DNA from 3 places in the Halomonas sediminis genome. Region 1 is predicted to be linked to each of the others. Evidence: predicted binding sites of a transcription regulator. Region 1 holds the regulator's gene; each other region holds the start of a gene.
The links. The regulator sigma-54, encoded in region 1, starts transcription at its own class of promoters, with help from an activator protein. The targets are predictions, from matches to a motif close to TGGCACNNNNNTTGCTNT.
Positions count from the first base shown of each region.

Region 1 (10,288 bases):
CTACAACATCGATGGCGGGGTGGGTGTGCGTGCTCTGGCCGGTGAAAAGACCGGTTTTGCCTACTCGAATCAAATCACCGCCGATGCCTTGGCGGACACCGGACGTACCGCTGCAGGTATCGTGCGTAGCGGCCAGCGGCTACCTGGCCAGGCTGTGGCCACCTCAACAGCTACGTCACGCTATACCGGCCTTGACCCTCTCGCCGGCCTGACTGCCGAAGACAAAGTGGCGATGCTCAAGCTGGCGGATCGCGTCGCGCGTAGCGCCGACCCCAGCATCAGCCAGGTAAGCGCTTCGCTTTCGGGAACCTACGAAGTCGTTCTGGTACGTGCCAGTGACGGCACCCTAGGGGCGGATATCCGTCCCTTGGTGCGTTTCAACGTCAGCGTGATCGCGGTCAAGGATGGCCGCCGTGAGCGGGGCAGTGCCGGAGGCGGAGGACGCTTTTCCATGGCCCGCTTGCGCGACGACAACGTGGCTGAAACCTATGCCCGTGAAGCGGTACGTCAGGCACTGGTCAACCTTGAGGCCGTGGCCGCCCCGGCGGGACAGATGCCGGTAGTGCTGGGTCCCGGCTGGCCGGGCATTTTGTTGCATGAAGCCGTCGGTCATGGCCTGGAAGGGGATTTCAACCGCAAGGGCAGCTCGGCATTTTCCGGGCGCATGGGCCAGCGCGTGGCCGCCAAGGGCGTGACCGTAGTGGATGATGCCACGCTCAATGGTCGTCGTGGATCGCTGAGCATGGACGACGAAGGCACGCCCGGCCAGTACACCCCCTTGATCGAAGATGGCATTCTCACCGGTTATATGCAGGACAAGGTGAACGCACGGCTCATGGGCATGGCGCCGACGGGCAATGCCCGGCGCGAGTCCTTTGCCGATCTGCCGATGCCACGCATGACCAACACCTACATGCTGGCCGGTCAGGACGAGCCGCAGGACATTATCCGGAGTGTTAAAAGAGGCATTTATGCGGTCAGCTTCGGTGGCGGCCAGGTGGATATCACCTCTGGTAAGTTCGTGTTTTCCGCAAGCGAAGCCTACCTGATCGAAGACGGCAGGATTACCGCTCCGGTCAAGGGAGCGACCTTGATCGGTAATGGCCCGGAAGCCATGGGCCGGGTCTCGATGATCGGCCACGACATGGCACTGGATACCGGTATCGGCGTATGTGGAAAGGAAGGGCAGGGCGTACCGGTGGGTGTCGGTCAGCCCACCTTGAAACTTGATGAGCTGACCGTAGGGGGCACCCAGTCTTAACGCTTTTTGCGTTACAGGGCAGCGCTTTCGCGAAGGAATTTGAACAGCTTGCGGGCACTGGTCGGTGGTTTGGCCTGGTCGCGTTCACGGCGTGCGTTGCGTATCAACTGACGGAGCGTTTGGCGATCCGTGTCGGGATAGTCTGCCATGAAGGCATCTATTGCCGAGTCGTCTTCCTCGATCAGGCGGTCGCGCCATTTTTCCAGGCGATGAAAGGCATGATCACGCTGCTGTTGTTCCTGGTCGACACTGTCAAACACCGCTTGGATCGCGACCAGGTCTTCCTTGCGGATCAGTTTGCCGACGTATTGCATGTGTCGCCGGCGCCCTTCATGGGAGCGGATGCGTGACGTTTCCTCGATGGCACGCAGCATGTCATCGGAAAGCGGAAACCGTGCCAACTCAGCGGGTTTCATGGCAATCAGGTTTTCCCCCAGTTCCTGCAGGGCGTGCATTTCACGCTTGAGCTGCGATTTGCTGGGGCGTTCTTGTTCATCGTTTTCGATGAAGTCAGGGCGTTTTTTGGACATGATGTGGCTCGTTAACGAATTCAGGTTGCGGCAGTATATCAGGCCGCAAGCGACAGCATTCACCTGCCGAGGATTCTCGGCTGAGGAAGGAGAAAAACATGACACAAGCGTTTGATGCGCCGGCGCAGCAACAGCTGCTGGAAACGCGTGCCGAAGAGGCGTTGGCACTGGCCAAACAGTTGGGTGCGGATGCCTGCGAGGTTGGGGCAAGTGTCGATCAAGGCGTGGGTGTCAGTGTGCGTCTGGGCGAAGTCGAAACCGTCGAGCTGTCCCGAGATCAAGGTATCGCCGTCACGGTATATGTCGGTATGCGCAAAGGGAGTGCTTCCTCTACCGATGCCGGGCAGGCGTCAATTCGTGCAGCGGTGGAAAAAGCCATGGCGATTGCGCGCTACACCGGCGAAGACCCAGCGGCAGGTCTGGCGGATGCTGCATTGATGGCCACGGATTTCCCCGATTTAAACGTCCATCACCCTTGGGAGCTGAGTACCGAACAGGCTATTGAAATAGCACTTGCCTGCGAAAGCGCCGGTCGCGGCGTCGAAGGCATCACCCATTCTGAGGGGGCGTCCCTTTCGACAGGAGAAGGCGTGCGGGTCTATGCCAATAGCCATGGGTTCCTGGGGAGCCAGAAAGGCAGCCGTCACTCACTCTCCTGCATGTTGATTGCCCAGGACGGCAGCGGCATGCAGCGTGACTATGATTACACCTCGGCCCGCGACCCACGACAGTTACAGGACCCCGAAGCAGTTGGGCGGCAGGCAGCTGAGCGAACGCTGCGCCGGCTTGGTGGAAGGCGTCCCAAGACCGGCCGTTTTCCGGTACTCTTCGACCCGAGCCTGGCGGCTGGTCTGGTAGGCAATCTGATGGGCGCCCTGGCCGGCGGCGCTCTGTATCGCCAAGCGTCATTCTTGTGTGACCGCCTGGGAGATCCTTTGTTTCCCGACTGGTTCTCCTTAAGCGAACGACCCATGGAGGTCGGCGCCATGGCCAGTTCGCCGTTCGATAACGAAGGTGTACAAACGCGCAATAACCGTTTTATCGATCGGGGACGCCTGGAAAGTTATATGCTCTCGAGCTATAGCGCTCGACGCCTGGAAATGCAGACCACGGGTAATGCCGGGGGAGCTCGGAATCTACGTATCTCGGCACCGTTAAGCGCACCGCAAGACTTGCTGCAAAAAATGGGGCGTGGGGTATGGGTAACGGAATTGATGGGACAAGGGGTCAATGGCGTCACCGGGGACTACTCTCGCGGTGCTACCGGCTTCTGGGTGGAAGATGGCAAGGTCCAGTATCCCATTGAAGAGTTCACCATCGCCGGTAACCTCGAACAGATGTTCAGTGGCTTGGTAGGTATCGGTAACGACACCGATACGCGAGGCAGCATTCACACCGGCAGCTGGTTGATTGATGAAATGACAGTGGCCGGCGACCAGGAAACTAGCTAGGCGTCTTCATCGAAGCGGGCGTCAAAGAGTTCCTGGATCGCTTCGAGTGCCTGTTCTGCATCGTCGCCTTCTGCGCTTATTGTAAGTTCAGTGCCACAGGGAGCGGCCAGCATCAAGAGAGCCATGATGTTGGCCGCATCTGCTTCTTGACTGGCTTTTTGAACGTGTACGCGTGCGTTGAAATCCTGGCAGCACTGCACCAGTTTGGTGGCAGCACGAGCATGCAGACCGCGTCGGTTGATAAGCGTCAGCTTGCGTTGAGGCACCGTATTTCCTTTATCTTGCGTGTGCGCTGAGTGGCGTTGATGTTGAGCCTTCATCACCGGTGAATTCTACCTGGCCTTTCTCGGCACTGAGAGTGTATTGCAGCCCCAGTTCGCGATGGCGCAGACTGATATTACCGTAATTATTCATGACTTGTCTGGCCAGGCGTTCGGCCATATAAACTGACCGATGCTGCCCACCGGTACAACCGATGGCCACCGTCATGTAACTGCGTTGACTGCTTTGATAAGCAGGTAGCCAACGTTCCAGCCAGTCATGGATATCGTTGTACATGCTATGGACGATGGGGAAGTCATCAAGAAATTCGATGATAGTGGCATCGCGTCCATTCGATTGACGTAGCCGAGGGTCCCAGTAGGGGTTGGGCAGGCAGCGTACGTCAAATACCAGATCGGCATCCAGGGGAACCCCACGCTTGTACCCAAACGACTCGAAGGTGAGCGCAAGCTGGTCACGTTGATGATGAGCCACCTGGTCGACAAGGCGGCGACGCAGGTCATGCACGGATAACCGCGAGGTGTCGATCATCAAGTCGGAAAGGTTGCGGATCTCGCTGAGAGCCTTTTCTTCCTCGGTGATGGCTTCTTCCAATGTCATGTCACTGTTGCGAGTCAATGGATGACGTCGGCGCGTCGCTGAGTAACGTTCCAGCAGGATACGGGCATCGGTGGTCAGGTAAATGACTTGGCAATCGATACCCCGTTCGCGCAATTCCATTAACAGGCTGGGAAAACGCTCCAATGCGTAGGGCAGGTTGCGTGCATCGATGCTCACCGCCAAATGGGTTCTTTCGCTTTCCTGAACCAGTTCATCCACCAGTGAACCCAGCAACATGGCGGGTAAGTTATCAATGGCGTAATAATCCAGGTCTTCCAAGGCTTGCAGAGCGATGGATTTTCCCGAGCCGGAGCGCCCGCTGATGATCACGAGTTGCATATGAATCTCCTGCTCCTGGCCAGGCGTCACCCTGCAGCGTCTAGTGAGGGGCTGCGAGGAGGCACGAAGGTATGACGGATAAGGTACTCGTAGGCTGATGCAGAAAACAATAACGTTCAGAACGTGAACAATAAAGTTCAGGAAACGTCCTGGTTTCGAATCGTCGCCATCAGTATGTCAAGCAGTTCGCGTTGGCTGGCACTCTTGCGTAACTGAGCACGGGTGTCCGCATCGTTCATGATCGTGGCTACCTGGCCGAGAAGCGCGAGGTGAGTGTCATCGGCTTGTTCCGGTACCAGCAACACAAACAGCAAGTCGACCGGGTCGCCGTCAATGGCGTCAAAATCCACCGGTTCGGCAAGCTTGAGAAAGCTGGCAATAGGCGCATCGCAGTGGGGACTGCGGGCATGAGGAATAGCGACTCCATTGCCGATTCCCGTACTGCCTAGGCGTTCTCTGCCAATGAGTCGACTGAAGACCTCTTGGCTATCCAGGCTCGGGGTATTCTGAGCAATGAAGGTGCTGAAAAATTCCAGTATACGCTTCTTGCTCCCCCCGGGCACGTCGTAAAGCACACGCTCGGGGGGCAGGATGGCTTCCAGTGACATCAGGTTAACGCACCCCGGCGCCTTGGGCGCGGGCTTGTGCTTTTTCCTTATGCTTGACGAGCTGGCGATCGATCTTATCCGCCAAGGCATCTATGGCAGCGTACATATCGACATCCGTGGCTTCGGCATGCAGTTCGTCAATACCGCCTGCATGCAGGGTACAGGCGGCTTGTTTACGTTCTTTTTCGACAGACAGGACTACTTGTACCGTGGTGATATTGTCGTAATGTCGCTCTACGCGAGCGAGCTTTTCATTGACATAGTCACGCAAGGCGTCAGTCAGTTCCACATGATGACCGGTGATATTGACTTGCATTGACGTACTCCTTCTCTGTCGGGCTGTGACTTGATTGTAACCCTTTTTCCTTTCAAGCAAAGCCCTTGGGAAAAGATTCTTGAATCTCATTGATTCAGCTCGGCTTATGCGTTGATTGCGGGCTTTGTTCAGGCTTTTTTCTGTAAGATCTTTTCTCGAGACTATCTTAATCGACGGCGTTCACTGGAAGGGGGGATTCCCATGGCTTCGCGGTATTTGGCGACTGTGCGACGTGCCACCTTGACGCCGTTTTCCTGTAGCAGTACCACGATTCGGCTATCGGAAAGGGGTTTGCCCGGAGGTTCTTCCTGAACCAGTTTCTTGAGCCGTGCGCGAATGGCGGTACTTGAATGGCTATCGCCCTGGCTTTCGCCGCCTCCCACCTGGCTGGAAAAAAAGTACTTGAGCTCGAAGACGCCACGCGGGGTATGGATGTATTTTTGCGTGGTTACTCGCGAGATGGTGGATTCGTGCATCTCAACGGCGTCGGCAATATCCGCCAGTATGAGGGGTTTCATGGCTTCCTCGCCATGCTCCAGAAAACCGATCTGCCGGATAATGATTTCGCGCCCTACGCGTAGCAGGGTGTCATTGCGGCTGGACAGGCTCTTGATCAACCAACGTGCTTCCTGGAGATGCTCCTTGAGGAACTGGTTATCGTGGCTCTTGTCAGCGCGCTTGATCAGGCTTGCGTAATCCGGTTGAATTCTCAACCGGGGAAGTGCCTCAGGGTTAAGCTCCAAGTGCCAGCCTTGCGCATCATGGCGGACTACCAGGTCGGGAATCACATAACTATCGGTCGTTTCGGAAAAGGCGCTGCCCGGCCGTGGGTCGAGACTTCGAATCAGATGAATGACCTCATTCAGCTGCTGGTCATCGAGACCCAGGCGGCGCTTGAGCAGGCGTAAATCGTCCTTGCCCAAGGCTTCCAGAAACTGACGCACCAGACGTCGTGCCTGGGGCAGCAACGGCGTCTCATCGGGTAACGTTGCCAGTTGAAGCATCAGGCATTCACGCAGATCTCGGGCGAAGACGCCGGTAGGCTCGAATTGTTGCAAGCGCAGCAGTATCCCTTCCACTTCTCGCAAGGTGATGTGCTCGACCTGCCCGCGCAATCCTTCGCGGATCTCGTTGAGCGTCTGGGTCAGGTAGCCATTGGTATCGAGGGCATCGATAAGACTTTCCGCTACCAGCTGTTCACGGTCGTCGAAATCAGTCATCGCGAGTTGCCAGAGCAAGCGGCTTTGGAGGCTTTGCCCAGCGGCCTGGCGTTCAAAATCCGGTCCTTCCGAAGTGCCGCCAACCATAGAACCCATGTCCTGGTAGGTATCCGACCAGTCGCTATCGACAGCAAGCTCGGTGGGGATATCCTCCGACCATTCCGGCTCGGGAGTTTCATTGACGGTTTGCTCGCCGAACTCATCCTCCTGTTCCAGCATCGGGTTGCTGTCGAGTGCCTGCTGAACTTCCTGTCGCAGATCAAGCGTGGATAACTGCAGCAGTGCAATGGCCTGTTGCAATTGCGGCGTCATGGTCAGCTGAGTACCCATGCGCAATTGAAGTGAGGCTTTCATGACCATAGGGAAGTCCCGCTTGCTTGATCGAAAGTTTTTACCCTAGTGCGAGCCACGACCTGACGCAACCCAGCTTTGGGTAATGATTAGCAATAAATATGCCACTAGGCTGGGAAAATATTGCCTATAAGCGGAAATCGGCACCTAGGTACACATCGCGTACTTGCTGGTTGTCTAAAATGCTTTGGGGAGGGCCATTGGCGATGATCTGGCCGTCGCCGACGATATAAGCCGTATCGCAGATGTCCAGGGTCTCACGCACGTTGTGGTCAGTGATCAAGACGCCTATATGGCGTGCCTTGAGCGCGCGGATAATGGTCTTGATCTCACCCACGGAAATAGGGTCGACTCCGGCAAAAGGTTCGTCGAGCAGTATGAACGCCGGTTCGGTAGCGAGCGCGCGGGCGATTTCCACGCGCCTGCGCTCACCACCGGAAAGGCTCATGCCCAGGTTGTCGCGTATATGGGTGACATGAAAGTCTTCGAGTAGCGCTTCCCGGCGCTGTTCGCGAGCGCTTCGATCAAGGTCCTTGCGCGTTTCCAGAATCGCCATGATGTTGTCGGCCACCGACAGCTTGCGAAATATCGAGGCTTCCTGAGGCAGATAGCCGATGCCGGCCATGGCGCGTTCGTGCATGGGGGCGCCACTGAGGTCATGCTCATCGATACTTACTTCGCCGGCATCGGCGCGTACCAGGCCGACGATCATATAAAAGGAAGTTGTCTTGCCGGCCCCATTAGGGCCCAGCAGTCCGACCACGCTACCCTGAGCGATCTCGAGACTGATATCCTTGACCACGCGCCGGCGCTTGTAGCTCTTGGCCAGATGGCGGGCATAAAGCGTTTTTATGCCAAGAGTAGACGCAGAAGCTTCACTATCGCCTGAGTGCACGGCTTGCCTCATTGTTGTTCGGGCTGCAGAGTCATGCGGATGCGTTGGGACTCCTGTCCTTCCACATCGGCGCGAGCCTGGATGACCTCTCGATCGATGAAGTATTCCAGGCGTCCTCCGGTGAAGCGGTCTCCGCCCTGAATCATTTCGGCTTTATCGATCAGTTCCACCCGGCGTTCGGCCACGTGAAAAATGACTGTGCGGGCATAACCTTCCAGAGGTTGATCCTGGCCTTCCGGGTGGTGACGAAGATAGGCGCGATCTCCGGTGGCGATAGCACGCGACAGTTCGCCTGCCGAGTTACGCTGAATTTTGACACGATCGCCTCTCAGGCGCATTTCGCCCTGACGAACTTCAACGTTACCGGCATATACCGCAGTACCGGTACGTTGATCCAGATCAAGACGGTCTGCCTCCACTTCGACCGGTGGAGGCGCTTGCTGGGCAAGTGCCACTGCCGGCAACAGGGCCAGGCTCAGCAGCGTGGCTTGCAGAAACGTTTTCATGGGGTTTCCTCTTGCTCGCGCGTTGCCGCTGGGTGGTAGCCTTGCACATCGCCGGTCAGGCGAACCTGGCTATCATTCAACCAGGTATCCATGCGCAAGGCGCGCATATGCTGGGGGGGATGTTGCAGCACCACCGGGGCGTCACTCCAGGCGTGAGCCTGACGGCTGTCATAATGCAACACTTCGCTATCCAGTTGCCAGCCGCTCTCAGGAGCGACCAGCCGAGCCGAGCCGCTGAGGGTCAAGTGATGAGCGGCGATGTCGACAGTGCCACTGTCGGCGCTGGCTAGCCATTCACGCCTTTTTTCGTCGAACAGCCTGGCTCTTGGCATCTCGACCTGGGTCAGGGAATCCTGGGGAATATGCACCAGATGGGGAGTGCGGATGGACTGCTGGATAAGCCCGTCGGCACCGAACAAGGTCATGTCGGCGCCTTCCAGTACATGGCTGGGTTCCTCGGCCTGGGCGGCGGGGTCCACCGCGACTTCCTGGGGTGCGCGAGGGTCCAGATAAACCAGCAACCCGCCGAGCAGGGCCACCATTCCGGCTATCCATAGCCAGCGCGGCAAGAAGGCTTGCCGGCTCATCTCAGCGACGGCCGTGCAGGTAGGTGTCTATGACGGCGCCCCAGTGCCCCTGCGCTTCGAGCAGGGTGTCGCAGATCTCGCGCACTGCACCATGCCCCCCATGGCGTTCGGTTACCCAGTCGGCATGTGACTGAATATAGGCAGGCGCGTGGGGTACGGTAATTCCGATGCCGGAACGTTTGATTGCCGCCAAGTCAGGCAGGTCATCGCCACAATAAGCTGCCTGATCGAGTTCGATCCCAAGGCGTTGACAGAGGTGGCGCAAGGTGGCGAGCTTATCCTCGCAGCCTTGGAACACATGAGAAATTCCCAGGGCGGCTGCACGCTGGCTGACCATTGGCGAATCACGTCCGGTAATCAGGGCGACATGAATGCCTGCGCGCTTGAGCAGTTTGAGGCCATGCCCATCCTGGGTATGAAAGGCCTTGATTTCGATACCATCGGCCTGAAAGTAGAGCCGGCCATCGGTCAGAACGCCATCCACATCCAGAGCGAGCAAGCGCACGCGGCGCAGATGGTCGAGTAAAGCAGGCGATAGGGCCATGGAACCTCCGATTGAAACGCTTCCAGGTAGAAGCATCTTTGAGTGAAAAGCCTTGTTAAATCACACCGCTGGCTAGAAGGTCGTGCATATGCAATGCGCCTACAGGATGTTCATGCTGGTCGACGACGGCCAAGGCCGTGATGCGGTTGTCTTCCATGATACGTACGGCTTCGGCGGCCAGCAGGTCAGGTGAAATGCGTTTGCCCGGACGGGTCATGACATCCTCCACGCTCAAGTTACGCAGATCATGGTGTTGATCCAGAGTGCGACGTAAATCACCGTCGGTATAGACGCCGGCCAACCGACCTTCCTTGTCTACCACGCAGGTAAATCCCAGCCCTTGTCGGGTGATTTCCAACAGAGCGTCACGCAGGGGGCTGCCCAGCGGCACCTGGGGTAAACGCGAACCGGCGTGCATCAAGTCCTTGACCCTGAGCAGGAGTCGTTTGCCCAGGCTTCCACCTGGGTGGGAAAGGGCAAAATCCTCGGCGGTGAAGCCGCGCGCTTCGAGTAAAGCCACGGCAAGTGCATCGCCCAGGGCCAATGCCGCCGTGGTGGAACTGGTGGGCGCGAGATCCAGCGGGCAGGCTTCTCGTTCCACGCCGCTGTCCAGATGGGCGTCGGCATGCCGTGCCAGGGTGGAACCGGGGCGCCCGGTCATGCTGATCAAGGGTGCGCCCATGCGCTTGAGCAAGGGCAGCAGAGCGGTCACTTCGCTGGTTTCACCGGAATTGGACAGGGCCAGCACGACATCACCACGGGTGATCATGCCTAGATCCCCATGGCTGGCTTCACCGG
Region 1 covers NZ_CP085246.1:1,165,477-1,175,764, forward strand. Annotated here, with positions in the region: gene tldD (metalloprotease TldD) at 1-1,261, shown strand, start outside; gene yjgA (ribosome biogenesis factor YjgA) at 1,273-1,791, opposite strand; gene pmbA (metalloprotease PmbA) at 1,890-3,242, shown strand; gene LG290_RS05665 (HPr family phosphocarrier protein) at 3,239-3,508, opposite strand; gene rapZ (RNase adapter RapZ) at 3,519-4,463, opposite strand; gene ptsN (PTS IIA-like nitrogen regulatory protein PtsN) at 4,601-5,071, opposite strand; gene hpf (ribosome hibernation-promoting factor, HPF/YfiA family) at 5,076-5,387, opposite strand; gene LG290_RS05685 (RNA polymerase factor sigma-54) at 5,549-6,967, opposite strand; gene lptB (LPS export ABC transporter ATP-binding protein) at 7,086-7,865, opposite strand; gene lptA (lipopolysaccharide transport periplasmic protein LptA) at 7,862-8,359, opposite strand; gene lptC (LPS export ABC transporter periplasmic protein LptC) at 8,356-8,946, opposite strand; gene LG290_RS05705 (KdsC family phosphatase) at 8,948-9,490, opposite strand; gene LG290_RS05710 (KpsF/GutQ family sugar-phosphate isomerase) at 9,546-10,288, opposite strand, start outside.

Region 2 (10,288 bases), 940 kb from region 1:
CCATGTCGTGGAAGACGTCGATCAACACATCCACGGTTTCGATATCCACGTTGGCGAAGGGCTCATCCAGCAACAGAAGCTCGGCGCCTTGCATCAAGGTACGGCCGATCAGCGCCCGCTGGCGCTGGCCCCCGGAAAGCTCGCCCAACGGCCGGTGAGCCAGGTGGGAAATGCCCAGCCGCGCCATGATCTCGCGACCCTGGCGGTAATGCGCCGCGCAGTAACCCTTCAAGGCGCCGTGGCTGGGCCAGGTGCCGGTCATGATCAGTTCTTCCACGCTCATGGGGAAGGTCAGGTCCAGCGCCAGTTGCTGCGGCAGCCAGGCGCGCCGTTCCTTGGGAACGTCGCATATGATCTTGCCCCCCATCGGGCGAAGCTCCCCCATGATGGCCTGAATCAAGGTGCTCTTGCCCGCCCCGTTGGCGCCGATCAAGGCGGTGATGGCGCCATCCAGAAAGCGACCGTCGAGATGTTCCACCACCATCCGCCCGCTCTGCGCCAGCTGAAGGTCGTGCAGCCGTAGACGTGAGTTGTTTGCGTGCATCACGGCCACCATCCGTTAGCCCAGCCCACCAGCAACCACAGCATGGCCAGGGGGATCAGCGCTAACATCAGGCGGCGCGTGGCAGACAACGACATCAAGGAAAAATGGCAAGGGCCTTCTTCCCGGTGTCGGTGGGCACGGTGCACCATGAGAAGCATCCTCGTTCAGGTAATGAGAGAATTGCAGTAAGTTATAACATAACATTTGGTGCGAGCCAAACTCCGCTATTTTATCGCGCCGCGATGAAAGGGCATAGAGTGCAAGGGATTAGTTGATGCGCGTCAGTAGTAATTAAGCAAACGCTTCATCCCCACAGCCATGGGGATGATTCGTCGTTCGCTGCCGACAGGCAGCTCAGAAAAAGACCGCCGGTTATGGCGGTCGTCGCAAAGAAGGCGTGGGGCCGACAGTTGGGGGATCAAAGTGCAAGGGTGCTTTGAGAGGTACTTTAATGTACTGAATGCGCGTGGGGCAGGTTTGTAGACGTTGAAGTAAATCGTGGAGAGCGTTGTGGTCCAGTTCCGGATCAAAGCCGCCGATCTTCTCCAGCCAGCTACGCGTGACGGCAAAATAGTGGGGTAGCAAGAGGGTCTTGTTGAAAAAACGTTGCAGTAATCGTTCGAACAGGCCCGGGCGAGACATGCCGATCATCAACACATCCAGCTTATGAGCGTTTAACCGGGAAATGATTTTCGGCCAGGCAGCCGGGGTGGGGCAGCTTGGCTGGCAGGCAAATACAAACCAGTCGGCCTGGCTGCTCAGGGCGGCATGGTTCAAGCGTTCGCCCAGGGTGAGTTCGGGCGTCAGCAGGCATCGCACCTGGTAGCGGCTTTCCAGTTGCGAAAGACGCGGGTCGGGCTGGGATGTCGTCACCAAAAGCTGCACGTGAGAACTCTCCAGCGCTACTGAGTGCAATGCCCCCAGATGACGAGGAAGCATGGCGCCAGTCACTAAGGCATCTGTGATAAAACATAGAAGACCCATTGTGGCTGACTCCGTAGGGGGAAAGCTTGGGCGTAAATACGCTCTAGCGTAATTGATTGTAGTATTTGGTTTATTTGAGTATCAAGTTAAAGTTTTCCCGAGATTGTCACCATGGAAATTTTTAATTTGGCACTATTTTGGTGCAGTATGAGTTGTTGCTGAGTTTTTTTGGTGCATTGATAGGAAAGGATGAGGGATTAAATGCGCTAAAAGAGAGTGAGAAAAGCACTGAAATGGATGAGTTTATTTGTTTAAATATCTTAAAATCAGTTATTTATTATTTTTTAGTCGCTATTGGTGCATTTTTGGCACGAACCGTGCATTAATAAAGGCAGACGCTCAGCACGCATAGTCACATGACGTATGGCGTGCTAAAACAAGAGCCGATTTCTAACTACCCGATGGCTTCCTGGCACCATGACGCAGAAGCTGCGGTGAGATTGAACAATATCAACGAGTTGATTTGCTGAAAGCCACGCTCATACCGGAGAACACTATGTCAGCCAAGACCCTCGCGCTAATTGAAGAAAATGAGATCAGATGGGTGGATCTGCGCTTTACCGACACACGCGGTAAAGAACAGCACGTTACGATCCCCGCTCGCGATGTGGATGAAGAGTTTTTCGAGAACGGCCAGATGTTCGACGGGTCTTCCATCTCCGGCTGGAAGGGTATCAATGAGTCGGACATGATTCTGCGTCCGGAAGATGGCACCGCCTTCCTCGACCCCTTCACCGAAGATGCGACCCTGGTGCTGCGCTGCGACATCATCGAGCCGACCACCATGCAGGGCTACGAGCGCGACCCGCGTTCCATCGCCAAGCGTGCTGAAGCCTACCTGCAGTCTACCGGCATGGGCGACACCGCCTTTTTCGGTCCGGAACCTGAGTTCTTCATCTTCGACGAGGTGCATTGGAAGTCCGATATCGAAGGCTCCATGTACAAGATCACCTCCGAAGAAGGGGCCTGGTCGACGGATCGCACTATCGAAGGCGGCAACCTCGGCCACCGTCCGCGCCTTAAAGGTGGCTACTTCCCGGTTCCGCCGGTGGATAGCTTCCATGACCTGCGCGGCGCCATGTGTAACACCCTGGAAGCCATTGGTCAGACGGTGGAAGTGCATCACCACGAGGTGTCCAACGCCGGCCAGAATGAAATCGGCGTCAGGTTCAACACCTTGGTGAAGAAGGCCGACGAAGTTCAGGAAATGAAGTATGTGATCCACAACGTGGCACACGCCTACGGCAAGACCGCAACCTTCATGCCCAAGCCGCTGGTGGGTGACAACGGTTCCGGTATGCACATCCACCAGTCGTTCTGGAAAGAGGGTGTCAACCAGTTCGCCGGTGAGGAGTACGCGGGACTCTCCGAAATGGCGCTGTACTATATTGGGGGTGTCATCAAGCACGCCCGTGCCTTGAATGCCTTCACCAATGCGTCCACCAACTCCTACAAGCGCCTGGTGGCGGGTTTTGAAGCACCGGTCATGCTGGCCTACAGCGCGCGTAATCGCTCTGCGTCAATTCGTATTCCGTACACGGCAAGCCCCAAGGGCAAGCGCGTCGAAACTCGCTTCCCTGACCCGACCGCCAACCCTTACCTGGCGTTTGCGGCCCTGCTGATGGCGGGTATCGACGGCATCAAGAACAAGATTCATCCTGGTGATGCCATGGACAAGAATCTTTATGACCTGCCGCCGGAAGAAGGCAAGAAGGTGCCGACCGTGGCCTCGAGCCTCGATCAGGCGCTGGAAGCGCTGGACGCCGACCGTGCCTTCTTGACCGAAGGCGGTGTGTTCACCGATGACATGATCGATGCCTACATCGAGCTTCTGAGCGAAGATGTGGAACGTCTGCGCATGGCGACGCACCCGCTCGAGTTCGACATGTACTACAGCTGCTGATTCATCTTCATCGCTGCTGTTACGAGACCCTGCTTCGGCAGGGTCTTTGCGTTAGGATGCACTGTTATGGTGCGAAGGCTTAGGCGACAGGATTGCGTCAGTGACTAATATGTCCCCGTCGTTTAAATAAATAGGTCGGTCGTTTAAACAAACGGGTCTGTTGTTTAAACAAAATAGTGCTCAGCCCGTGGCCTACGACATAGCTGGCGTATTTTTTGCACTCTTATTGTCAGGATCTCTATTATCAGGACATCCGCTGCCGGTTTGGCATCGGCTTATTTCTCGTTAACCGAACGGTATTGCCATGACTCACCATGGGGACGCTTCCCCCGGCACGTCTCAGCCGACACTGCTTGGCGCGAGTGATATGTACAAACGCTTGCTGGATCATCTGACCACGGCGGTGTTGCTGCTCGACAGCGAACTCCGGGTGCGCTGGATGAACCCGGCAGCTGAAGCCTTGCTGGCGGTGAGCTTGAGCCGTATCTCGGGGTTCAGCCTGGATACGTTGCTGGGCAATGACGACAGCATCGATGCGATACTGGCTAAGGCACGGGATGCCTTCCATCCATTCACCCAGCGTGAAGCACGCCTGCGGCCGCTCAATGGCGAGCCATTGACCGTCGATTACACGGTGACGCCCTTATCGGAAGATGAATTACTGCTTGAGCTCGAGCCACGCGATCGCTTGATGCAGATTTCCCGTGAAGAAGCGCTGATGACCCGCCAGGAAACGATCAAGGTGCTGGCGCGAGGCCTGGCGCACGAGGTCAAGAACCCCCTGGGGGGAATTCGAGGGGCGGCGCAACTGCTCGAGCGCGACCTGCACGCCCCGGAATTGCGTGAATTCACCCATATCATCGTGGAGGAAGTCGACCGGCTACGCGATCTGGTGGACTCAATGCTCGGGCCTACTCACGTCATCAAGCACATGCCCCTCAATATTCACAAGGTGCTGGAACGGGTGCGTTCGCTGCTGCACGCCGAGTACCCGGATGTCGATATCCGCCGTGACTATGACCCCAGCTTGCCGGACCTTTCCGGCGATGAATCGCAGATGATCCAGGCCTTGTTGAATGTGGCACGCAACGCCGTTCAAGCGATGACCGATGCCGAAATGACCGCACCCGAACTGACCCTGCGTACCCGCGCTCGGCGCCAGTTCACCCTGGGGGCCGAACGCCATCGGCTAGTCTGTGAAGTGGGGGTGATCGATAACGGCCCCGGGGTGCCGGAAAGCCTGAGTGAGACGCTTTTCTACCCCATGGTGTCGGGGCGTGCCGAAGGCAGCGGGTTGGGGCTTTCCATCGCTCAATCGATTCTGCATCAACACCAAGGGTTGATCGAATGCGAGTCCGCCCCCGGGCATACCGAATTTCGTTTATTGATTCCGTTGGAGAAGCACCATGACTGAGGTGGCAGGCACTGATGTAGCCCGGGTAGTGATCGTGGACGATGATCGTGCTATTCGCTGGGTGCTGGAGCGCGCCTTGGCGCAACCGGACCTTGAGGTGGAATGCATTGCGCGGGCGGACACCTCCCTGACGCGGTTGATCGAGGATCCGCCGGATGTGCTGGTCACTGACATTCGCATGCCGGGCATCGATGGCCTGGACTTGATGGCCCGCCTGCGCCAGGCGCATCCGGATCTGCCGGTCATCGTGATGACGGCTCACTCGGACCTGGACAGCGCCGTGGCCTCCTATCAGGGCGGTGCCTTTGAGTACCTGCCCAAGCCGTTCGATGTCGACGAAGCCTTGGCGCTGGTACGCCGGGCGGTGGCTCATGCCCGCGAACGCCGGCGTCCGATTACGGTGCCGGAGGGCCTGAACACCGAAATCATCGGCGAAGCACCGGCCATGCAGGAAGTCTTTCGTGCCATCGGGCGGCTGTCGCATTCGCATATTACCGTACTGATCAACGGTGAATCGGGGACCGGCAAGGAGCGCGTGGCTCAGGCGCTGCACCAGCATAGTCCGCGTGCCGGCAAGCCGTTCATTGCCCTGAACATGGCGGCGATCCCGCGTGACCTGATCGAATCCGAGCTGTTCGGGCACGAAAAAGGGGCCTTCACCGGTGCCACCGCCCAGCGCCAGGGGCGGTTCGAGCAGGCCAATGGCGGCACCTTGTTTCTGGATGAAATCGGCGACATGCCGGCAGAGACGCAGACCCGCTTGCTGCGTGTGCTGGCTGACGGCGAGTTCTATCGGGTGGGCGGGCATCTCTCGGTCAAGGTGGACGTACGCATCATTGCCGCCACTCACCAGAATCTGGAAACCCTGGTCAATGAAGGCCGCTTTCGTGAAGACCTCTTCCATCGGCTTAACGTGATCCGTATCCATCTGCCCACGTTGGCGGAGCGCCGCGAGGACATTCCGCGTCTCATGCGGCATTTTCTGGCCGAAGCCGCCACCGAACTTTCCACCGAGATCAAGGTGCTGACCGCGGACGCCGAGGCGCATCTCACCCACCTGCCCTGGCCGGGGAACGTGCGCCAGCTGGAAAATACCTGCCGTTGGCTCACGGTGATGGCCTCCGGGCGTGAAGTGCTGGTGGAAGACTTGCCGCCGGAGCTGCGCGCTTCAAACCATAGCGAGGGGGAGCAAGGTGACTGGCGCAACGCTTTTCGAGAATGGGCCGACCATGCCCTGGCCGAAGGCCATACGCACCTGTTGGAAGAAGCGGTGCCGGATTTCGAGCGCATTCTGATCGAAACCGCGCTCAAGCATACCGGGGGGCGCAAAGGGGAGGCGGCTGAGCTTCTGGGCTGGGGGCGCAATACGCTGACCCGTAAGCTCAAGGCGTTATTGCCCGCCTTGGCGGATGAATGAGAGTGAGTGGCTCAATGAGTGAAGGACACTTGATCGTCCGGAACCCTATATCTAGTCGCTACTCTCGTCTGCCTCGTCCAAGACGTAAATGCCATCGGCGAGGCTTGCATCGGGCGGCTGACAGTCGTTGATGGCCAAGGGTAAAAGCGCCATTCGCCGGCTGATGCCCAAGTCTTGCAGTTGATGGGGGACGCCGTCGCCGTGGATGACATGACCGTAACCCATCAGGCCTACCGCCAGAGAACCGCTCTGTGCCGCCGTTGCCAAGCCATCGGCCATGGCCCTGTCCCAGGCCAGCTGCGCCTGGATGAAGCTCTCCAGGGCGGCACCCTCGTTCTTGTCTTGCACTTGCCCTTCCTGTTTTTCTTCTTCGTTTTCCGCAGCAGGATGGTGTTGAAAGATTTGCGTCAGTCGTTCGCGGTAGGCAGGGGTTGCGGCGCCAGGCGCCGTTATTGCGTGGCGCTCGGATGAGGGTACGGCCTGCCATCCTTCCTGGGCCAGGCGTTGGCGCAGCGCCGGTTGGATATTCAGCGCGACCAGCGGGACTTGCTGCATACGGGCGAAATGCAAGATAGGCAGATAAAGCTCAGCATCGATTCCCCACACCTCTTTCCAGTTGCTTTCGCGAATAAAGGCTTCTTCATCAAGCTCGCCCGCTACCCAGGCATCCAATACCGGTTGCACGTCGCGGGAAAGCATTTCCAGACCGATCACCATGTCGGAACGGTGCGCATATAGCCCGGCCAAGGTATGCAGCTGCCAGCGGTGATGGGCTTTCTCATCGTGGCGCTCCCCGAGCATCACCACTTCTTGCCGAGCGGCAGTGGCCAGCAATGTTTCGGGTGTCGTCAAGGCACCCTGCATGAACCACTGGCCCGGTGCCGGGCAGGGTTCACCCTCGGCTATGGCAGCGCCTGGCAATGCAGCGAGCATGGCGAGCATCAATACCGCGGTGGCTCGCCTCGGTATGCGAAAGCAATGGGGCATGCGAACTCCTGAGTCAGGATTTCTCCAACGACTGAATCTCGCTCAACAGAGCATTGGCCTCTTCAGTGAGGGTCGCATTGGCACGCATGTCGCCGTTGCGCGAGGCTTCCATGGCGGCCTGCAGTTTGCGTTCGTAGGCTTGCTGAAGCTTTTTCTTCGGGTCACGTTTGAAGATACTCAACATAAACTATTCCTCTCAATGGAGATCGTGAAATGTACACTCCTTGTAGAGGATTTTGGGGCCGCTGTCTAATGGTGGTTCATATTTTTTATTTTTCGCTTGCGGCCGGTTCCAGGCAGGTTTCCAAAAAGCGCCGGAAATCATCGAGTATCGTGTCCAGACTGGCATGCAGGCGATGATCATCATTCAGCAGGCGCAAGGGAAAGCAATAGGCCTGAGCATAGTCAATGATCGGCCCGGGAGGCACGATGTCGTCATTCCAGCCATGAATGATCCGGGTATGCTTCGCCTGGATGACCGGCGAGGATTCCGGGTAGCGATCCAGCCCCAATGCCGGGGCCAGCAGAAAGCAACCCAACAGTGGATGCCTGGCGCTAGCCGCGGCACTCACCCAACCGCCCAGGCTGGAGCCGGCCATGATGCATTGCATGGGGTCGGCGTGACGCTGCTCCAGGGTAGCCAGCAGGTGTTGCAGCCGTTCGCTTGGAGAGGACATGCCGCGATAGTCCATCACCACCGCCTCGCAACCGTCCAGGGCTTCCACCACTTCCTTCATGGCTTGCATTTTCATGGCGCCCGGGCCGCTTTCCAGGCCGTGCGAGAGATATACCGTGGTCATGTCGCGCTCCAGGTTGGTTGTTGCGAGCGTATTCGTTGTTTCGAGAATATTCGATCCTAGCTACTTTTTCGCGCTGGCAACAGTCTTGAACCAATGACAGCCTTGAGCCCATAGCCGTGGGCTGGGCGTGGTTTCAGTGGTAGGGTGCCGAAGGCGGACGTTCGCTTTCATAAGGAATTTTCATGAAACAGACCCTCGACCTTCTTGACCGGCTGGTGGCATTCGACACCACTTCCAGCGAATCCAACCTGGCGCTGGTGAATTTCGTTGAGCAATATCTGGCCGAGTATGGCATTCAGGCGGACCGGGTAATGAGCCCCTGCGGCAACAAAGCCAACCTGGTGGCGCGTATCGGCCCCCGGGCGCCGGGCGGCGTGATGCTTTCCGGCCATACGGATGTGGTGCCGGTGAAAGGACAGCCCTGGTCGACCGACCCCTTTCGCCTGCATGACGGCAATGACGGGCGGCTGTACGGGCGGGGTACCTGCGACATGAAAGGCTTCATTGCCTGTGTGCTGGCGATGGTCCCGACATGGTCGCAAGCTGCGCTCAAGCAACCGATTTATCTGGGGTTTTCCTATGACGAGGAAGTCGGCTGCCTGGGCGCGCCGGACTTGATTCGACATTTCTGCCAGAACTACTCCACCAGTGCCCAGGTGATCGTCGGCGAACCGACCGATATGCAACCGGTGGTGGCCCAGAAAGGCGCCACTAACCTGCGTACCTGGATAGTGGGCCGTGAAGCCCACAGCAGCCAGATCAATCAGGGCACCTCGGCGGTTCACGTCGCTGCCCGTCTGGTCACTTATATCGAAGACATCATGCACATGCTGGTGGAAGAAGGGCGGGTGGACCCGGCGTTCAACGTACCGCATAGCAGTTTGCATGTGGGCAAGATTGCCGGGGGTACGGCGATCAATATCATGGCCCGGGAATGTCAGTTCGAGTGGGAAATACGTCATCTGCCCACCGACACCTTCGAAACTGTCTTCGAGCGCTTTCAAGCCTATTGCCGCGACATCGAAGCCGGCTTGCGCGACCAGGGCAAGCAGGTCGAGATCAGCACCGAACTGCTCAATACCACCGTGCCGGGGCTGGTGGATCGGGATAACGCCAGGGTGATGGCGCTGGCCAGACGGCACCTGTCGGAAGACTCAGCCGGCTGCCGCCATGCGGTGGCCTACGCCACCGAAGCCGGGCAATTCCAGGCAGGCGGAATGCAGACGATCATTCTGGGGCCGGGGAGTATCGCTCAGGCGCATCAGCCGGATGAATATGTCGAACTCGAGCAGTTGCAGCACTGTGTGGCGTTCTTGCAGCGCTTGGGCAAGGATCTTGAACAGCCTCTTGAGTAAGCCCTTGAGAATAAGCAACGGCCTGAACGAAAACACCCCATTCAGCAAAGTCTGAATGGGGTGTAGTGACGATTGAACGGCGGTCTATCCAAGAACGTGTTACTTGTTGCGTTATTCACTAGCTGCTTTACCTGCTGACTGCCTGTTTTACCAACTGAAAGCGTCAACCCTCAATGCTGGTAGTCTTCCTCGAAAAGGTCTGCTTTTGCATGACGCATGACATCTTCGCAGGCAGCTTGATGAGCAAGTTGCGTGAGCAGTCCCTGGGTGACTTCGAACCCTTTACCCAGGCAGGTATCGACTTCCTGGCGGCTCACATAGGGGCTTACATTACAGTCAATCTTGATCGTTCTTCCGCCACTGTCCAGCTTGTCTGCGAATTCCCGCAGGCGCCAGGCGATACGCTCTTTCCAGCTGGCTGATTCTTCCGCGCCTTCGTTTACGCTAAACGTGCACTGCCATTCAGGCTTATATACCTTCATGAGAACCTCCTGTGCTTGCTTGGAAAGAATGATCGATCGTGGTTTTGGCTCCGTAATTGAATGTCTTGCTTTGCCACTATACAACAACCTTTCAACAACCGGGATGGCTTTCCGCGTCCATTTGGCGCGCTTTCCTGCTCAATACCCGGTCATTTCCAGATAACCTACGCCCAACACCTCATCGCTTGCGTACTCGGTAACATTTACCTCGCCCTCCCAGTAAGGCACCGAGGTGGCCATCCAGCGATCAGTAAAGGGGGCTTTGATGGCCAGGTCAAGCCCACGCCCCGGCACCTGAAGGCGCCACTGGGTGGGCACATCACGCCCAGCCATTCTACTGCTGACAAGTGGCTCCATCACAAGTTCACTGGAAGAGAGCGCCGTGGAGGTCCCTTCGGGGGT
Region 2 covers NZ_CP085246.1:221,671-231,958, forward strand. Annotated here, with positions in the region: gene LG290_RS01135 (metal ABC transporter ATP-binding protein) at 1-544, opposite strand, end outside; gene LG290_RS01140 (hypothetical protein) at 544-693, opposite strand; gene LG290_RS01145 (hypothetical protein) at 917-1,429, opposite strand; gene glnA (glutamate--ammonia ligase) at 2,025-3,431, shown strand; gene glnL (nitrogen regulation protein NR(II)) at 3,799-4,845, shown strand; gene ntrC (nitrogen regulation protein NR(I)) at 4,838-6,262, shown strand; gene LG290_RS01165 (ChaN family lipoprotein) at 6,314-7,249, opposite strand; gene LG290_RS01170 (DUF6435 family protein) at 7,263-7,433, opposite strand; gene LG290_RS01175 (YqiA/YcfP family alpha/beta fold hydrolase) at 7,519-8,049, opposite strand; gene argE (acetylornithine deacetylase) at 8,232-9,404, shown strand; gene LG290_RS01185 (hypothetical protein) at 9,575-9,886, opposite strand; gene LG290_RS01190 (lipocalin-like domain-containing protein) at 10,025-10,288, opposite strand, start outside.
Region 2: a site for sigma-54 is predicted at 3,636-3,653, ahead of glnL (nitrogen regulation protein NR(II)). Genes of this name have one in related genera too.

Region 3 (10,288 bases), 1.3 Mb from region 1:
GAGGATGCCGGCCTCCAGGCGGCGTACGATCATCAGCTCCAGAACGAGGAGGGCGAGCCGCTGGAGGAGCCCGCCGAGGATGAGGTGAAGAAGCCGGCCGTCCACCCGTAAGGGCGGCACCGGCAGGAGTCGGGGAAAGGCCCCGGTGAGTCAAGGCCTGTCTGGCTATTACTTCGGTGCAGCGCTGCCCGCCGACCATCCACTTCACCAACCGCTCCGAGGCCAACGATTCACTGGAGTGTCGCAACTGTCACGACGAGGGGGCATGGACTTTACCCGCCACAAGGGCATCGCCCACGAGCTTCCTGACATGGCGGGCGTCGAAGACTGGGAGTGAGGCTGCAATCGTTTCATGCCGTCCTGCCGGCGCGGGTACCTTCTGGTATGGTGAGATTTTGCTGCATTCACGCAAATCGCTTTCGTCTCAGCGTGAACGACTCGTGGCATACCCCTGTCCTACCCTGTTGGAGGATACGATGACCGACTTTACCCCCCTGCAGGCCTTGGGGCCGATAGCCCCTTTCGATTCGAAAGGTGGTCAACCGCTGACCGATTATCTGGAATATTATGGTTTGGCCCCGCTGTTGACCGAGCACGTGGGTCTGTATGTCGGCTATCTCGACACGCAGCGCTTCCAGTTGTGGTGCCAGGTATGGAGTCCACCGGAACCGATAGGCACGGCGTTTGTGGTGCACGGTTATTACGACCATTTGGGGCTTTATCGACATCTACTCGAAAGACTATTAGCACAACGCTTTCGCGTGGTGTTATGGGACTTGCCCGGCCACGGCCTTTCCAGCGGACCACGCGCCACGATTAAAGATTTTGAAGACTATCAACACTGCCTGATCTACCTGCAGGACTACCTTGAGCAACAAGGTCTGGCCCCGAAACCTTGGCTGGGTGTCGGGCAAAGTACCGGCGCGGCGATTCTGGCCACCGACGCTCTGACCCGCGCGGATAACGCCCATTGGTCGGGGCTGGTATTGCTGGCACCGCTGGTGCGCCCCTGGGGCTGGAGCCAATCGAGTTGGGTGCATTGGTTGGCAAGTCCGTTCGTGAGTCAGCTACCGCGCAAATACCGGGCTAACACGACCGATGAGGCCTTCACCGAATTTTTACGTGAACAGGACCCGCTCCAGCACAACCACTTGAACGTGGCCTGGATAAGCGCCATGCGCCGTTGGATGCCTCGGCTGCTAGCGCTGCCCCCCAGCCAGGTACCCACCTTGATTCTTCAAGGTGAACAGGACATTACCGTGGATTGGGAATGGAACCTGGCAGTGCTGGAGGAAAAGTTTCCGCAAGCGCAAGTGCATCGTCACCCCGAGGCGCGTCATCATCTGGTCAATGAAGCCGAGCCCATTCGCCAAGTGTTATTCAGTGCTCTGGATGACTTCATCGACCACCTGGCGCTGTCGGCTAGCCTCCTTTCAACAGCCGATCCAGCTGACGATAGCCAATTGCCTCCATGAGATGCGGTTGCGCGGGACGTGGCTCCCCTTGAAGATCCGCCAGGGTCAGCGCCACACGCAGCACCCGATGGTAGGCGCGGGCCGAAAGCCTGAGTTTTTCCAGTACCTCGGCAAGCCAGGCGCGTTCGTCGGCTTGCAGGGCGCAGGCGGCTTCGAGTTCGCGCCCACCCAGATGGCTATTCAATGCGCCACGTGCCAACTGGCGTTCCCGTGCAGCGATGACCCGCTCGCGTACCGCGGCGGAGGACTCCCCCTGGGTCTGGGCGGTGAGTTGCTGCGCAGGCAAGGCGGGCACCTCCACCTGGAGGTCGATGCGGTCCAGCAGCGGGCCGGAAACCCGGGCCTGATAACGCTGGATTTGGGCGTTGCTGCACTGACAACGCTGGCGCGGGTCGCCCAGATGCCCGCAAGGGCAGGGGTTCATCGCCGCCACCAACTGGAACTGAGCCGGATACCGGCGTTCGTGGCTGGCGCGTGCCAGATGAATGGTGCCGGATTCCAGCGGTTGCCTGAGCACCTCCAGCACATGGCGCGAAAATTCGGGTAATTCGTCCAAAAACAGCACGCCGTGGTGGGCAAGCGAGATCTCGCCGGGCTTGGGTTTGGAGCCGCCGCCGACCAGGGCCGCGGCACTGGCACTGTGGTGTGGTTGTCTAAAGGGTCTTCGCCCCCAATGCTGGTCCAGCGTCAGCCCGCAGACCGAGCGCACGGCGGCCACTTCCAGGGCTTCATCGTCGCTCAGCGGCGGTAAAATGCCGGGCAGCCGGCTGGCGAGCATGGTCTTGCCGGTACCCGGCGGACCTGCGAAGAGCAGGTTGTGGCCACCTGCCGCAGCGACTTCCAGGGCGCGGCGCGCCTGATGCTGTCCGCGCACTTCGGCCAGGTCGTCGATCAGGCCTTCCGCCTTGGCTCTGGGGCCGAGCCGGTGCGGCGCAATGTGTTCCTGGCCGAGCAGATGGGCGACCACCTGCCAGAGGTTGTCGGCAGGCAATACCTCCAGATCACCGGCCAGGGCGGCTTCCTCGGCGCATTCCCGGGGGATGATCAAGCGGCGCCTTGTCCTGCGGGTGGCCAGCGCAAAGGGCAGCACCCCGGGAAAAGCGCGCAACTTTCCGTCCAGCGCCAATTCTCCGGCGCACTCCATGCCTTCCAGGGCTTCCACCGGAAGCTGGCCGGAGGCCGCCAGGATCCCTAGGGCGATAGGCAAATCGAAACGCCCGCCTTCCTTGGGTAGATCCGCCGGGGCGAGATTCAGGGTAATGCGCCGGGTGTTGGGAAAATCGAAGCCGGCGTTGACCAAGGCACTGCGTACCCGCTCGCGGCTTTCTTTTACGGCGGTTTCCGGCAAACCCACCAGAGTCAAGCCCGGCAGGCCGTTGGCCAGGTGAACTTCGACGTGCACTTCCGGTGCTTCCAGCCCCAGCCCGGCACGGGTGGCGACAATGGCCAGTGTCATGGCGGTTCCCTCGCGATTTCTCTCCAACCTAGCCTATTTGGCTCTTTCTTGTAAGATAAAAGGGCTAGATCTTTCTAGGAAGGTTGACCCAGCACAGGCTGGAAGATTGATCTTGCTCGGCTCACGGGCGGTGGCGGTAACACCCACGCGGTCAGCGAAGAGAATATCAAAAAAATCAAGCCCAGCTGGTGTGGGCTTGGGCTGGATCATGAATTCCCGGTTTGGGTGACGTATCCGCAGGCTTGTATGCATCGCTGTCGGCGTTCGCCGATGAAGTGTTAGAAGATGTCATCTACGACAGCCAGGCCACGTGTGGCTGCATGAGTATCGACCTAGCCATTGAGAGCGCACCTGATGCCAAGGACACGCTGACAGGGTCAGTGTGTCTTGAGTCCTGCTTGGCGACCGGATAACACGGCTGTCAGGTGAACAGGCCACTTGAGGTGGTCAGATATCGATTGCTGAGACGGTAATCAGGCTACGTTGAACGCTTCAGTTGCCCAGAGACGAATTGATCAGCGGTTCCCTAGACGATGAAATAGAGCAGACGAGAAACAAGCTCGAAGGTTGTCGTGGATTTCCTATCGGGAGACCTGGCGTTCCACTGGAGCATGGCAGTGAGACTTGATCGCCGTATAAGGTACCGCCTTCTCAATGAACACCACATAGAAGAGTATTAGTAATCATTTCCAAGCAATTACATGCAGCTCATCATAAGCTCATTTGAATGTAATTTCGCCCCTGGAGCTTCAATGGGCCTTCAGGAGCGAATAGACGAACTTAGGTTAGAGAATGTGTGTGATCATCCTGTTCAGTTCGCATTCATTGCAACTGATTCTCTTCTACAGTTGATGGTGGCTGCACGCTCCAGTGCTCCGACTTCTCCTTTGGCTTGGGCGAGTTCACCGGAAACATCAGCCCCGAACACTGATCCCAGAGGCAGCAGGAAAAGAAAGACTGAGGCTGCATCCGCCGTTGCCGCGTTGTTCTGCTTCCTTGTAAGTACGTTGCTACGCTCGCGAGCATCAAAGAGTTGGGCGCGAGTATCTCCACAAGACATTCCCGAATACTCCACGGCAGACACAGATGCTGGGGCCACTGAGTTTGCACGGCTTGCACAGCCAGTCACAGTCAGTGATATAAGAGCGATAAATAATACCTTACGGGTGTTCATGTTTAATCCCTTGATCCTTGAATTTAGGTTACTTATTTTTTGAGTAATACTAATTCAGATTAGGACATTTGACGGCATTTAACACTCTTCAATTACTAATACCTTCGTTATAAGGTGCTAGCTTTATTATAGCCCCTCGCCTAGAGCTGCTTCGAAAAAATCTCATTAAGTCATTGAGATATTGCTGAAAAATCATACCACCACACATATGTAACAGATATAAATAATTCTCATTTTCTCTCGCGATTTATTCCTAAATTTAATGGATTCATATGGGTATACCTCAAGAAACTCGGGGTCATTGGTATCAGCGACTTCCCTCCGGACTAACATGAAGAACAAGGCTATGGCTGTCTCTAGGGTTTGTGTGCCTTGTCTGACACCGATGGACTACATGGTCCGTTCTCCCAAGATTTTCTCAGCTACAGCGTGGCTCTTCGTCCGGGACAAATCTTCTGGTAAAACGTCTTGGTATCGAATCTCATCAGCTCATCGAGGACAGCCGGAGTGATCGTGTGTAGTAGTCCAATGAAACCGAGCACCAACGTAGGTGGTAATATTGCCACCATAAGTGAGGTGTCTGATGACCAGAAAAACGGCGATCTTTTATGCCGAAGTACAAGCAGGAAGCTGCCGGCCTGGTGCTTGATCAAGGTATACGATTGCCGAAGCCAGCCGCTCCTTGAATGTCGGCGAAACGCCTTGAGGGGGTGGGTAAAGCAGCTCTCAGAAGAACATGGCGGGGTTACTCCCAAGTCCAAAGCGCTGATGCCGAAGCAGCAGCGGATCCAGGAATTGGAAATCCCGCTGTGAGCGTTTGAAGTATCTCGCTCCAGGCGGTCGGTAGTGGACGCCGAACGAGTGGTTTTGTGAGCCGATGTGAACCGGATATTTCGCAAGAACTGAAGTTCAGCGGGCAGCCGTATGATCACCACCATGCTTAATGACGAAGGCGTTGTGATCGGACGCTTCAAGGTTCGCCAGCTGATGAGTGAACTGGAACTGATCTGCAAACAGCCAGGCCCACACGCCTACAAGCAGGCCACCGTGAAGAGACGATACTGCTTCAACACGCCTTCACTAGACAACGGCTAGGCCGCTGCCCCCCGCTCCAGTCGCTCCACAGGCTAATCCTGCCCGTCTGCCTTCGGGCCGGTCGGTGTTAACCGTTACGTCTGGGGTTTTTGGCCTTTTCGGTCGCTTCGTTGATGTGCTTCTTATGCTCGGCCTTGTCCTTGGTCAGTTGCCAGCCAGGCAGCTCCTTTTCATCATCATGCACATTGCCGTGATGAGGCGTTGTCGTGCCCGCTTTTTGGTTATCTACATTCTCCTCGGGACGATATACCTCTTCTTTTGCGTCTTCTGGGGAAGGTCTGGAAGGTTGAGATGGACTTCCCTTGGGCATGTCTCTTTTTATTAGCTCTTCAGCCCGTTGCTTTTCGTTGGCTTTTTCCTTATCGGTGGGGGCGTTTTTCATGTGATTGCTCCTTTGGCTGTGGTGGCCATTTAGCTTTCCGGCTGAACTACCTTTCCAGCTCCCTTCAGGAAAAAATAGCAGAGCATCAAAAAAAACCAAGCCCAGCGGGTGTGGGCTTGGCCAGTTGTTGTGGACTTGGTTTGCCTCATGAATCGCCGGGCTTGGGTGACGTATCCGCAGGCTTGGGTACTTCGCTGCTGGCGTCCGCCGGGAGAGGAGGCGCTTCGGCTTCCATGGGGGGCGTGTCTTTCGTCGGGACAGGCGCGGCGGAAGCGGACTGTGCTTTATCCACCGCCGCTTCGAGGGCGGCCACCTGGCTTTCCAGGGCCTCTACACGGGCACGGGTACGCTGAAGCACGTCCATCATGATATCGAAATCTTCCCGCGACACGAGCTCGAGACGGTCGAATGCACCGCGCACGACCTGCTGCATGCTTTTTTGAATGTCTTCGGGGGCCTGGGATGCATTCTGCAAACGCTCGCCGATTTGCTGGGCCAGCCGGCTGATGGGGTCTTGGGGCGCCATGGCAGTCTCCTAAAAGTAAGGCCTGAAAGTAAAGCCTGTGAAATTGGGCGTTGCTTTTTACGGTATCCCTCACAGGATACGCAACCCAATGACGACGCGCATGTGCTTGTCAGGGTCTTTTATGCATCAAAATGATGCGAGCGACTTCACAGGCTGATCTTTCCTGGTGCATCAGCGGAAAAACGGCTCTCGAAAACTGGCTTGTTTGACTAGAGGAAGACAAGGAATTTAAAAATAAGATTTTGAAAAAAAACAAATAAATTATTGGTGGCACGGTATGCGCATTAACGGTTCAGGTAATTGCCGGGCGGCATTTGCCGCTGTTCACCAAAGGAGTTCCGGATGAAACTCATTACCGCCATCATCAAACCATTCAAGCTGGACGACGTGCGCGAAGCCCTGGCAGACAATGGGGTTCAAGGAATTACCGTCACGGAAGTCAAAGGATTTGGTCGCCAGAAAGGCCATACCGAGCTTTACCGGGGTGCAGAATACGTGGTGGATTTCCTGCCCAAGGTCAAACTGGAAGTCGCGGTCGACAACGACCGTCTGGAAAGCGTTCTGGATGCCATCTGTAACGCCGCCAATAGCGGCAAGATCGGGGACGGCAAGGTGTTCGTCACTCCTCTTGAAGATGTCATTCGCATTCGTACCGGTGAACGCGGCGCCGATGCCGTTTAAATCTGATGCCATTTAAACCTCTCGCCGTCCAGTGACTGCGTCGTTTGCAAGCCTAAGGGGACATTCCAATGACGGAATTAACAGAGCTGAGTTATGCGCTCGATACGTTCTATTTTTTGATTTGTGGTGTGCTGGTGATGTGGATGGCCGCGGGCTTTTCCATGCTGGAAGCCGGTTTGGTGCGTTCCAAGAATACCGCTGAAATTCTGACCAAGAACATTGCCTTGTTCGCCATCGCCTGCACCATGTACCTGTTAGTCGGCTACTACATCATGTACTCAAGTCCGGGCGGTGGTTTTTTGCCTAATCTCGGTTTCCTGCTGGGCGGCGAAAATAGCGTGGAGGCGGTGACCGCCGGTGGCGATGATGCCCCCTACTATTCCATGCGCGCCGACTTCTTCTTCCAAGTGGTATTCGTGGCCACCGCCATGTCGATCGTCTCGGGTGCCGTGGCCGAGCGCATGAAGCTCTGGGCCTTCCTGGCTTTCTCCGTGGTGATGACAGCTTTCATCTATCCGGTGTCCGGCTACTGGACCTGGGGCGGGGGCTGGCTCGCCGAGGTCGGCTTCTCTGACTACGCTGGCTCCGGCATCGTCCACATGGCGGGTGCCGCCGCTGCGCTTGCCGGTGTTCTGGTGCTGGGTCCGCGTAAGGGCAAGTACGGCAAAGACGGCACTATCTTTGCTATTCCGGGTGCCAACATGCCGCTGGCCACCTTGGGTACCTTCATCCTGTGGATGGGCTGGTTCGGGTTCAACGGCGGCTCTGAATTGAAGATGTCCGATGTGGCGTCCGCCAATAACGTCGCTCAAGTCTTCGTCAATACCAATGCCGCCGCCGCTGGGGGTGTGATCGCTGCGCTGGTTCTGGCCAAACTGTGGTTCCGCAAGGCGGACCTGACCATGGCGCTGAACGGTGCCCTTGCCGGTCTGGTGTCGATTACCGCTGACCCCTTGTCGTCTTCTGCGCTAGGTGCTGCGGCCATAGGGGCCGTGGGCGGGCTGATCGTGGTGGGGGCCATCGTTACGCTGGACAAGATGAAACTCGACGACCCGGTGGGCGCTATTTCCGTGCACGGGGTCGCGGGTATCTGGGGCCTGATGGCGGTGCCGCTGTCCAATGCGGATGCCAGCTTCGGCGCCCAGATCATCGGTGCAATCGCTATCTTCGGTTGGGTATTCTTGGCCAGCCTGGTTGTCTGGCTGATTCTCAAAGCCGTGATGGGCATCAGAGTCACTGAAGAAGAAGAATATGAAGGCGTCGATATCGCCGAATGCGGTCTCGAAGCCTACCCTGAGTTTAGTGCCAGCAAGAAATAAAGCAAAAACAACAAGCTGTCACTTACTTGGTGAGCTGGCGTGCTCCTCTTGGCCTCCCTTCGGGGAGGTCTTTTTTATTCTGTGACCTTGGCGGTGTATGCTTGGGCACTAAGCTCGATAATATGATCCATAGAGGAATTGGCGATGAAACTGATCACAGCAATTATCAAGCCGTTCAAGCTTGACGACGTGCGCGAGTCGCTGTCCGATATTGGCGTGCAAGGCATCACCGTGACGGAAGTGAAAGGCTTCGGCCGGCAAAAGGGCCACACGGAGCTGTATCGGGGTGCCGAGTACGTGGTGGATTTTTTGCCCAAGGTGAAGCTGGAAGTGGCGGTGGATGATGAAATGGCGGAGCAGGTGATTGATGCCATCACTCAAGTGGCCAATAGCGGCAAGATCGGCGACGGCAAGATTTTCGTGATGCCGTTGGAGCAGGTGATTCGTATCCGTACCGGCGAAACCGGCAAAGACGCGGTGTGACCGCTACTTGGCTGCGCTAACCCACTAGTTTCGGTGAACAAGTTAGTTGCGGCAACAAAAAAGTCCCATCGCTTCAATGCGATGGGACTTTTTTCGATAACGACTTCTTGATGGCGCCGGGGCGGGTTTACTTCTCGACGAAGGCGCGCTCGATAACGTAATCGCCTGGCTCGCCCATGCGTGGCGAAATATTCAGACCCAGTTCATCAAGCAAGGCACTGGTGTCGTCAAGCATGGCGGGGCTGCCGCAGATCATGGCGCGGTCCTGACGCGGGTCGATGGGAGGCAGGCCAGTATCCTCGAATAACTTGCCGGTGCGAATATGATCGGTCAGGCGACCCATGGTGTGGAACTCTTCCCGGGTGACCGTGGGGTAGTAGACCAGTTTTTCAGCGATCTCTTCACCCAAGTATTCATGCGCGGGCAATTCACGTGTGATGAAATCCGTATAGGCCAACTCGGAAACGTGGCGCACCCCATGAATCAACACGACTTTTTCGAAGCGCTCAAAAACTTCCGGGTCTTGAATCAAACTCATGAACGGCGCCAGACCGGTGCCGGTCGAGAGCATATAAAGGTTGCGCCCCGGCAGAAGGTCATCGGTGACCAGGGTGCCGGTGGGCTTGCGGCTGACCATGATCTGATCCCCGACCTTGAGGTGTTGCAGGCGTGATGTCAGTGGGCCGTCCGGCACCTTGATACTGAAGAATTCAAGGTGATCTTCGTAGTTGGGGCTGGCGATGGAATAGGCGCGCATCAAGGGCTTACCATTCACTTCCAGCCCGATCATGACAAATTGACCGTTTTTGAAACGCAGGCTTCGCTCACGGGTGGTACGAAAGCTGAACAGCGAATCGTTCCAATGATGAACGCTGAGAACTTCTTCCAGGGCAAATTTGCTCATGATGGCTCCTTGCTGTTGGGTCGTTTTTATTCGTTTTTAGAATAAAAAATTGAGTAAGGTTGCCGACAAGTCTAAAAAACTTTGGTATATCTGTTAAGCAGATAATATGGATAACGTTTATCAGTGTTTTCGATAAAGGGTTTTCGATAAGCAATTTTGATAAGGCGTTTCGCCAACGCTAATGTTCAACCGATAGGTCGGCATTCGTGTCACTGAGGTGAATCATGCATTACACCCTGCGTCAGCTGGAAGTGTTTGTGGCGGTGGCCCAGCATGAAAGCGTTTCTCAGGCGGCACGCACCTTAGCGCTTTCCCAGTCTGCTACGAGTACGGCACTTGCGGAGCTGGAGCGACAATTTGACTGCCAGCTGCTGGATCGCCTCGGAAAGCGCTTGAAGCTCAATGCGCTGGGATTTCAGCTACTACCCAAGGCGGTAGCGCTGCTTGATCGGGGCGAAGAGATCGAAGAACTGCTGCGTGGTCAGCAGGGGGTAGGCTCGCTGGATGTGGGGGCAACGCTGACCATTGGCAATTACCTGGCAACGCTGTTGATCAGTGACTTCATGCAGCGCTATCCCGGAAGCCGGGTGCGGCTGGCGGTGCGCAATACGCGCAATATCATCGAGGGTGTACGTCAACACACATTGGATCTGGGCTTGATAGAAGGCCAATGCGATGACGAGGCAATCATCAGCCAGCCGTGGGTGGAAGATGAGCTATGCGTGTTCTGCTCACCACGCCATCCGCTGGCGGGAAGTCAGAACCTTGAACTCGAGCGCCTGTTGCGCGAGGA
Region 3 covers NZ_CP085246.1:3,355,231-3,365,518, reverse strand. Annotated here, with positions in the region: gene LG290_RS15925 (MFS transporter) at 1-111, shown strand, start outside; gene LG290_RS15920 (hypothetical protein) at 146-337, shown strand; gene LG290_RS15915 (alpha/beta hydrolase) at 477-1,475, shown strand; gene LG290_RS15910 (YifB family Mg chelatase-like AAA ATPase) at 1,423-2,931, opposite strand; gene LG290_RS15905 (hypothetical protein) at 3,743-4,105, opposite strand; partial or broken gene LG290_RS15900 (transposase) at 4,714-5,155, shown strand; gene LG290_RS15895 (hypothetical protein) at 5,268-5,582, opposite strand; gene LG290_RS15890 (accessory factor UbiK family protein) at 5,728-6,108, opposite strand; gene LG290_RS15885 (P-II family nitrogen regulator) at 6,451-6,789, shown strand; gene LG290_RS15880 (ammonium transporter) at 6,858-8,108, shown strand; gene glnK (P-II family nitrogen regulator) at 8,253-8,591, shown strand; gene LG290_RS15870 (ferredoxin--NADP reductase) at 8,719-9,495, opposite strand; gene LG290_RS15865 (LysR family transcriptional regulator) at 9,720-10,288, shown strand, end outside.
Region 3: a site for sigma-54 is predicted at 6,377-6,394, ahead of LG290_RS15885 (P-II family nitrogen regulator). Genes of this name have one in related genera too.